3 regions of the Exiguobacterium sp. s128 genome follow, and region 3 is predicted to be linked to each of the others. Evidence: predicted binding sites of a transcription regulator. Region 3 holds the regulator's gene; each other region holds the start of a gene.
The links. The regulator LexA, encoded in region 3, represses DNA repair genes until DNA is damaged. The targets are predictions, from matches to a motif close to CGAACATATGTTCG.
Positions count from the first base shown of each region.

Region 1: a site for LexA is predicted at 2,093-2,106, ahead of KNQ13_RS09790 (Y-family DNA polymerase). Genes of this name have one in related genera too.
Region 2: a site for LexA is predicted at 1,334-1,347, ahead of addB (helicase-exonuclease AddAB subunit AddB). Genes of this name have one in related genera too.

Region 1 covers NZ_JACSMT010000022.1:28,533-31,817, forward strand. Annotated here, with positions in the region: gene KNQ13_RS09780 (ZIP family metal transporter) at 1-360, opposite strand, end outside; gene KNQ13_RS09785 (YolD-like family protein) at 430-759, opposite strand; gene KNQ13_RS09790 (Y-family DNA polymerase) at 743-2,068, opposite strand; gene KNQ13_RS09795 (pentapeptide repeat-containing protein) at 2,228-2,875, shown strand; gene KNQ13_RS09800 (MBL fold metallo-hydrolase) at 2,938-3,285, opposite strand, start outside.
Region 2 covers NZ_JACSMT010000002.1:160,478-163,762, reverse strand. Annotated here, with positions in the region: gene KNQ13_RS01860 (hypothetical protein) at 1-321, shown strand, start outside; gene KNQ13_RS01855 (hypothetical protein) at 423-764, opposite strand; gene KNQ13_RS01850 (truncated hemoglobin) at 824-1,204, opposite strand; gene addB (helicase-exonuclease AddAB subunit AddB) at 1,540-3,285, shown strand, end outside.
Region 3 covers NZ_JACSMT010000007.1:16,151-19,435, forward strand. Annotated here, with positions in the region: gene glpK (glycerol kinase GlpK) at 1-100, opposite strand, end outside; gene KNQ13_RS04595 (MIP/aquaporin family protein) at 144-845, opposite strand; gene KNQ13_RS04600 (metal-binding protein) at 1,031-1,501, opposite strand; gene lexA (transcriptional repressor LexA) at 1,532-2,146, opposite strand; gene yneA (cell division suppressor protein YneA) at 2,357-2,644, shown strand; gene KNQ13_RS04615 (YneB family resolvase-like protein) at 2,690-3,285, shown strand, end outside.

The sequences.
Region 1 (3,285 bases), on a different contig from region 3:
CTTTTTCAGACCGGTCGACGGACCTTCGGCTGTTTCGAGCGGAGCGGATAAATGCAGGTGGGGAGTTACGAAATCCAGGAGGCGGACAAAAAAACCACCTGCCAGGAAACCGATTGCGGCCGGCAACCAGGCAATTCCACCATCATTTTCCGTAAATTCAATTGCCGGGGCGAGCAATGACCAAAACGAAGCCGCAATCATAACACCGGCGGCAAAGCCGAGCATCATATTCATGACCCGTTTTTCAATCGTCGTAAAGACGAGGACAAGTGCGGCTCCGAGTGCCGTCAATCCCCAAGTCATCATGCCGGCAAGCAACGCTTGCACGACGACCGGAAGTCCGGTAAACCATTCCATCATACCAATCAATCCTTCTTTCAATGCTAATTCGTAAGATAAGTGCGTAAGATACAGCAGCTTCTGTCTCTTCTACCCGTTTTCAATCCGAATGATTCGTCCGAGCGGAATCTCGATCCGTGATAATCCACGCAATATGAGATAGGCACGTTCACGATGCACCTGCTCGATGAACCCGGAGGTCGTGACATAGCCTCTTTCACTATAATACGTGATTTCAAGCTCGGTTCCTTCTATTAATGCTTGTTCAAGTAAGAACTGCCAGGGATACTGCAATTGTTCATCGATGATTGGAAGATCGATTTGATGGTTTTCAAGATAATAGGCTTTGAGAAGTTGAATGTGTTCCGGCATCAGAAAGGGAAGCCATTTGAGGTCTCCACGATCATGATAACGTGTCATGCTGGTCACCTCCCGGATGGCCGCCGACGAACCGGAGCCGGCGTTTTGCGACACTTGTATCAAGGAAGGACACAGCGAGCCGGATCGTTCCTTTTCCGTAACGTAAATTGACGTGGTCGATGGCTTTTAACAAGCGCTTTCTGCGCCAGACCTTTGTATTGTCTTCAAATAAGGACAACTGAAGTGTTCCCTGATCCGGAGTGAGTTGCCCGAGGGCGACCGATAAAAAGCGGACCGGTTCACCGTCGAGCCAATTCGGTTCGAACAATTGGAGGACGTAACGCAACAACAGCCGTTCATCAGATGTCGGATAAGGCAGGCGGAGCTGTTTCGAAAAGCCGTCCCGGGTGACATGGCGGGAGTAGCGAACGCCGAGATGCACCGTCCAACCGACTTGATTAGAAAAACGGACCCGTGCCGCGACATCGCCTGCTAATTCGGCCAGAACTAAACGAATCTGTTCGTACTGGTAATAATCGCGCATCAAGGTCACTCCATGTCCGATTGTTCTTTTGGTATCCGGCGCAGTCTGGAATAAGGTCATCGGATCAATGATGGTCGGAGAACTGTCGATTCCCCAGGAATGGTGCCAAAGTTCTGCCCCGAGGACTCCAAACCGTTCGTGTAAGTCTTCAACCCGTGCTGCGGCCAGGTCACCAATGGTGTTGATCCCCATTACCGACAAGTGTTGCTCCATCATCCGTCCGACTCCCCACATCTTGCGAACCGGAAAATCATGCAACAACCGGGAGACATCTGCATAACCGCATTGTGCGATGCCTTCACGTTTTCCACGTAAATCGAGCACCAGTTTTGCGATGACGTTGTTCGGACCGATGCCGATCCGGACCGGAATGCCGGTCTGTTGCCAAATCGCTGTCTGGATTTTTTGAGCCGTTTCAACATCTGATCCAAAAAGCCGTTCCGTTCCGGTCATGTCGATAAAATTTTCGTCAATTGAATAGATCCGGATCGCATCGGGCGGGGCAAACTGATGCAAGACATCCAATACTTCAATTGATGTTTTCATATATGCGAGCATCCGCGGTTCAACGAGCATAATCTGCTTTCGCTCCCGATAAGGCAATTGTTCAATCTGATAGAGTCGACTGGCGGTCTTGATTCCGAGTTGTTTTAAGGCAGGGCTGGCTGCGAGGACAACGGATCCGGAGCGGGTCAAGTCCGATACGACAGCAAGTTTTGTCGTCAAGGGAGGCAAATTTCGATAACGGCATTCACAACTGGCATAAAAAGAGACACTGTCGACACAAAAGATCCGTCGATCGGGAAAAGAGATAGTCAGGTTCATCGGAAACTCTCCTTGGTACATAAAAGAACATTTGTTCTTGTTTTTGATTTGACTATATCATGGTCTCAGTCGGTCTCAAATCAAAAAACCAAAAAAAGAGTCAATCTTTGCTACACTGAGAAAGATGAAAGTGATGTAGAAGGAAAGAAGGGGAAGTACGTGAAAAAACAAATCATTCAATTACCCGAGTTACCGCACCAGCTGACACCGGAAACCTTTGCGGATGTCGAAATCGATGATCCGTATCTGTATCAAACGTTGTATGAAAAAGAGACATTACCGGTCGAGTTGACAGAACGGCTCGACGTCAATCAAGTCTGTTTTCGAAATGTCTCGTTTGCGGGACTGGTTTTTGAACGGGCTTCATTTGAAAATGTCCGCTTTGAACAATGTGACTTGACGGGGTGTCAGTTCCAGGACAGTCGTTTTCACCGGGTCGTTTTTGAGGATTGTCGCCTGACCGGAATTCACTTTGAATCGAATACGGTTGATCATGTGACGATCAAAAACTGTCAGGCCAATTATGCCCAACTGATTCGGACAGCGTTACGTCACGTCGCACTGGAGCAGACGACGATGCGGGAAAGTCATTTCTTTGAAATGAAGCCAACCGATTTCCGGCTGCATGAAGTTGATTTGTCGGAAAGTCAATGGGTCGAGACGGCATTAAAAGGACTGGATCTGCGGCAAGCCGACCTGTCCGGAATCACGATTGATCCACGTTTCTTACCAGGTGCTATCGTTACGGAAAGCCAGGCCATCACGTTTGCCCGGTTACTCGGACTCGTCATTCCAAGTCATGATTAACGATCAAAAAAAAACGAAGTTCACTGTCCCGAATACTACCGGGATAGTGAACTTCGTTTCGTTTAGAGGGAAATGGTTTCGCCGTCATCTGGAATGAGGAAATGAGCGGATAAATGATGGGCAGCCAAGAAATCAGCAATCATATCACGACGCAGAAGACAATGATTGACGGATTCGAGGTGCGAGACGATGATTGTCGACTCAGCAGCTGCTTGATGAACGGCGAGTAAATCGCGCTGGGACATCGTAATCGGTTCTCCGGTCAAGAATTGTGCCGCACCACTGTTGACGACGATGATGTCGGGTGCATGTTGTTCGATCGCAGTCGCGACGTCATCACACCAAATCGTGTCACCGGTGATATAGAGTGTCGGTTCGTCGGGATGCGTCAAGACGATACCGGAAACGGT
Region 2 (3,285 bases), on a different contig from region 3:
GTCCGTCCGGAAAATACACCAGGTAAACGCGTTAAGGGTGTCAAACGAGCCCGTCAACTAATCGTCGATGACGCAGGAAATCGACGTTGGGTGACGAAACGGATTGTCGTAACAGATGCAGCAAAACATATGACGATCAATCGTCGCACATCCGTTGCCCAAAAAGAAGTAACGGAATCCCGTCTGCAACAAGTCAAACAAAAACTGACGTCGAAAAAAGTGCTTTTACCTGTACTGGCGGCAACAGGACTAGCGGTTGCGGGTGGCGTATTGGCATACGTCCTGCGTCGAAAAAAACGAAACACGCCCGAACAGAATTAATGAGCTTGTAATAGGTACATGCAAAAAGCCGTGCTCCCCATCAACTGATTGGGGGAACACGGCTTTTGCATGAGTAAACAGTCACAAGACGAATACGTTTTTTACAAGAATCGTTTACGAATCGACGTCGCGAGTGCTTTTTCAGAAATCTCTTCTAATTCTTTTTGGTTGGTCGGATCAAAACTGTCATTGTAGAAACGGCCGACAAACTCTACGCGATCATAATCAAGTTCTTTGAAAATCAAATGTTTATGATCATCATAGAAGACAACACGGTAATAATCAGAACCACGTTCAAGCGTAACGAGTGCGCGTATGTGTTCGAGTCGTTTCTGTTCATCGGACTTTTCTTCTTCGACAGGTTCCTCTGTCGTTTTGGCAGCCTCTGCTTGTTCGAGGGCACTCTTTACCAATTCACTCTTTTTATCTTGTTCTTCAGTCATAGTTATCGCCTCCACTTTTCATTTTACATTGAAATGTACCGATGAGAAAGAAAAATCCCTTATCCGTCTTGATGAGCATCGCAAATCCGAAGAACATTCATTGCACCAATCCGAAGACGTTCGATTAAAAGAGCAGCGGCTTCTTGATTTTGGATCGTCTCCTCGATGGCAGCAGTCATCAGTTCGATCCATCGTTCAGCATGCACACGTCTGATCGGTAAAAGACGATGAATCATCGCCAGGTTCATCCGTTCATCGTACAACTCATACTGCTTTGGACCACCCGTGAGCTGAGTCAAAAAAACGATTTGTGCGTGCTCGACACGTTGTCGATCAGCAGGGAATAAGGGACGGAGAAGGTCATCGACATAAACACGTTCATAAAACCGCATAACAAGTTGTTCGATTGCTGGTTGTTTTCCGAGTTTCTCGTAGAGCATGAATGTCCCTCTTTCCATTAACTATTCCTTTGAAATACATTATTATCTCAATCTTTACCCGCTTTTTGCAACTACTGACCAAAAGTTAAGGAATCTAATCGTTTCATCAAGGAAACCTTCGTTTCAAACCGGACGTTTGTTCGTATTTATGCGATAATCATACATATAAGAAAAAATGACGTGAAGCGACAACTCATGTCGCATTAACTAATAAAGGAAGTACTCGCAGCATCCGAACACAAACAGCAACGCAAACATTCGCCGACACTATACAAAGGAGGTGAAGGCCGGCTCCTCCCAAGACGGAAGTCAGGGAGCTACGCCGGCTGGAAACTATGAATTATATGCACTTAGGTCGTGCCGGTACAGGTAAGACTACCAAGTTAATTGAGGACGTCGTCGAACGACTCGTGAAGCAGCCATTAGGACCTCCGATTTATTTTATCGTCCCTGATCAAATGTCATTTGAAATGGAGCGGCGGATTGCGACCGATCCGCGTCTGTCCGGTCTTGTCCGAATGGAAGTCATGAGCTTACGGCGATTTGCCTTTCACATCATCCGTGATCATGGAAACCAAGCGATTCCTTTCTTAGACGAAACGGGGACACAACTTTTATTGCGACAAGTCGTGGAAGAAGCGGAAGAAGAGTTAAAAATCTTCAAACGGACTAAAAACATGCCCGGTTTTTATAAAGGATTGGATGAATTGATCGCATCGTTTAAACGTTCCTTAGTGGATCCTGACATGTTGCGTCAAATCAGCAGTGCTTCACCTGAACGTTCTCCTAAGCTAAACGACTTGGCGTTGATTTATGAACGGTTCACAGAACGGATTGCGGACAAAGCCCTCCATGCAGATGATTATTTTACGACACTCATCGATCTGTTACCGGAAGCGAATCTAAATGAGGCATGCGTATTCGTCGATGGTTTTTATGAATTTTCCTTACAGGAGCAACTCGTGTTACTCCGTTTGATGGAACTGACACAAGAAATGCATCTCAGCTTTACACTCGATGTCGAGGACGCCTATGCCAAACAGTCTGAATTTGGTGTATCACAACGGTGTTATATGCAGTTGATTGAACAGATGAACGAACGTCAGATTGAGCATGAAGAAATTCATTACGAGCAGCCTGTTAAATTCAAGAGCGCAGGATTACGGATGCTTGAACAAGCATTACTTTCACCGGGGTATCCGGCTGTCGATGAAGAAGTGGACGGATTGACGATTGTTGCTGCGGTAAATCGTCAGGTCGAGGCGGAAGCGGCTGTCAGAAAAGCTATCCAATTCGTACGGCAAAATGGATACCGCTTTAATGAAATTGCCTTTCTCGTGCGTCATCTCGAACCGTATGCGGATCATTTAGAACGGGCTTTCCAATTGTATGATATTCCGTACTTTCTGGACCAACGGGAATCGATGGTTCATCACCCGATCGTCGAACTAGTCCATGCGGTCCTCGAAATCGTCATGACAGGTTATCGGGAGGAGTCTGTTTTTCGATTGCTAAAAACAGAACTGATTCCGCTGCCGGCAGAGGACGCGCGATTAGCTCTCGATCGATTAGAAACCTTTGTGCTCGAACGAGGAATCAAAGGGTCGATGTGGAAAAAACCATGGCAACTCAAACGTCGTCTGGCGGATGAAGTCAGTTTGACGGATGATGAATTAAAAGAAGAACTCGAGTTGAACGAGTGGCGTCAATTTTTGATTGAAGCGATTGAACCCCTTGAAAAACGCTTTAAGGCTTCGAAGACGATGAGCGAATATACGCGGGCCTTATACCGTTTTTTAGAAGAACATCAGCTGACGGATCGTTTGATGGTCTGGAAACAGCAGGCGCTCGAGGCAAATGAATTGAGTCAGGCACGGGAACATGATCAAGTGTATGAAGCGGTACTACACCTTTTTGAACAACTAGAAGCAGCAGCTCCTGAGACGGTTTTGTCTACTGAACTATTTGTTCAAATGGTTGAGACAGGACTTGAAAGTCTTCGTTTCTCGCTTGTTCCTCCGTCACTCGATCAAGTGATTGCAACGGACTATGTCCGAGGTCGTTTACAACAGGTCAAGGTA
Region 3 (3,285 bases):
CACGTTGTGCGGAGTTGACGATATGACCATCATGATCAAAGATGATGGCGCGTGAGCTTGTTGTACCTTGGTCGAGTGCTAAGATATACTTGTTTTCCATTCTGAAATCCCCCTTGAAATGTGAGTTGAAATCCGTCAGTTAATTAAAAGAGCATTTGATGAAGGAAGACGGCAATCGCGCCACCGATGAATGGTCCGACGACCGGAATCCAAGAATAACCCCAATCCGATGAACCTTTTCCTTTGATTGGTAAGATGGCGTGCGCAATCCGTGGACCGAGGTCACGAGCTGGGTTGATGGCATAACCTGTCGTACCACCAAGCGATAGACCGATGACGACAACAAGTAGACCAACGATTAACGGGTTTAACCCATCGGCGAACGAGTTTGCGCCAAACGCTAGAATTCCGAAAACCAAGACGAACGTTCCGATAATCTCAGAAACAAGATTTGATCCGGTATGACGGATAGCTGGTCCTGTTGCAAAGACACCTAATTTTGCAGCTTGGTCATCTGTCGCTTCAAAATGTTTCATGTAATGAAGCCAAACGAGTACCGCACCGATAAAGGCTCCGATTAACTGAGCAGCGATGTAGACGGGTACATCTGCCCATGGTAAATCAGAGTTTAACGCTAGCGACAAAGTGACCGCTGGATTAAGGTGGGCACCACTGGCGGCTGCAACATAAACTGCAGTCATGACGGCGAGACCCCAAGCAAATGTGATGACGATCCAGCCGCTGTTCTCAGATTTCGTCTTTTTCAAGACAACCCCTGCAACGACCCCATCACCGAGCAAAATCAGAATCATCGTTCCAATCAGCTCACTAGTAAAGTTACTCATGCAAAAACCCTCCCTTTGGATTGAAGCAAATATTGGCCTTTCCATTTAAACCTACATCTAAATGATAACGTTTTCAATACAATTAATTGCAATTCGGAAATGAAATTTCCTTAATTTATGTTTAAAAATATGAAAAATGGATATTAAAAAACCCTTTGTTCATTTTTACGATGAACGAAGGGTTTTCAGCGACGCTTTTTTCGCTTCTTTTTTGTTCGAAAGAAGCTGCTAGAGTGATCGAGAACGATATGTATCGTACTGGCGGCGATGATGCCGATGATGAAAGCGGGCATCGCTTCAAACCAAAGATCGACCGTCTCCGAGGCGATGATTTTGGTATACAGCGCCAAAAACAGCAAAGGAATGACGAAAGCAGCACTGTATAACAGTCGGATGATATCACCGATGATCAAACCATGTGACCAGATCGAGCGATGCGGCATGATTTTGACGTACGGCATCCAAAGCACTCGAAACGGTCCGAGACGATAATAGGGCTCCGATTTTAAGTCCAAGTCAGGAGAGAGCCAAAGTGTGCCGACAGTAATGCCGACAGCAGTAGGTAACCAATCCGTCTGCTGTGTTGCGACCGAATACGCAACGTAACCTGCCAAGGCGACGGTATTGACCGTATCATGTACGTTTCCAGAAGGCATAAAAAAAGACCAGCTGAGCTGGTCCCTCACTTAGTGGATCGTCCGGTATACGCCAATGACCTTGCCAAGAATCGAGACATTATCGAAATACATCGGGTCCATCGAATCGTTTTCTGGTTGGAGACGCACTTGTTGATCTTCTAAGAAGAACCGTTTAACTGTCGCTTCGCTATCTTCGGTCATAGCAACGACGATTTCACCGTTTTCTGCCGTGTTCTGTTGACGTACGATGACACGGTCACCGTCAAGAATCCCTGCGTTAATCATCGATTCACCGTCGATTGTCAACATGAAGACGTTTTCGTTCCCGACGTAGTGAGCCGGAAGCGGGAAATGTTCTTCGATGTTTTCGATTGCTGTAATCGGAAATCCAGCGGTTACTTTCCCGATGACGGGAATGTGCACGATCGCTTCGTGATCATCTTCAGGTTTATCAACCAATATCTCAATCGCACGTGGTTTTGTCGGGTCACGGCGAATCAGTCCGCGTTTTTCTAGACGATCCAAATGACCGTGTACCGTTGAGCTTGAAGCAAGACCAACAGCTTCACCGATTTCACGAACTGAAGGTGGATACCCTTTCAGTTTCACTTGAGCGACGATATAATCAAGGATTTCTTGTTGTCGTTTCGACATTTTCCGCATATGAATTGCCACCTCTTTTCGGAATGGTTTTTTGAAGGATAATAAGAATACATGTTTCTAAAATCACTATAACATAGAACAAATGAGCGTACAAACAATTGTTCGACATTTTGTGTTGACCGAACACTGGTTCTTGGTTTATGATGAGTTATGCGAACAATTGTTCCGGGAACATCTATTCTAAATCATTTTAATTTGGAGGGATTCATCATGATGCATACGATTCGTACCCATGCCTTTTCCATTGTTTTTTATACGCTCAGCCTTGCTTTCATTCTTTTCCTTTTAACACCTCGACCGGACGAAAAGGTCGATCAACTCCTGACTGCTTCTGTCACTGTCGATCAAAATGCGACAGTCGAACAAGTTGCCGAAGTTTACAATGACGGTTCGATGACGGATCAAGAATATGTCGAGTGGTTGATTGAGAATAATGAACTGAAGACGACTCATGTCATTTCGAAAAACAAAATCGTTGTACCAATCGCGCAACAGTGACAAACTGTAAAAGTTGTTATTGAACGAACAGGGGTGTGAAGTAGTATGAGAGTCGTAATCTACTGTCGCGTCTCGACGGAAAAAGAAGCACAGGATAGCTCGCTTGAGCGGCAAAGATCAGAACTGTCGGGACTCGCTGCAACAAAAGAATTTGAAGTCGTGGATATCATCACGGAAAAAGAAAGTGGTTATGACGTCGATCGGGAAGGGATGTTAACTGTTCTTGACTACGTGACGCGTCAAACGGTCGACGCTGTTCTTGTGACGGACGATACACGAATTGGACGTGGGAATGCGAAGATTGCGATTTTGCATACGTTTCGAAAACATCATGTCCAACTGATGACGATGGAATCAGACGGCGAGTATAAATTGGCCGATGCCGAAGCGATGGTTCTTGAGATCGTCTCGCTTGTCGAAGAGTACCAACGCAAATTGCATAATGCAAAAATTGCTCGTGGTATGCGACGGGCGGTCGAAAATGGATTCCGTCCCGAACAGAACCTCAATCGCCAAGGTGAGAATGCAGGCCGGAGCCGAAAAGAAGTACCGATTGAAGAAATCGTCCGATTACGTGACTTAGGACTGACGTTTGCCGATATTGCCGTCACGCTAAGAGGCATGGGGCATGACATCTCAAA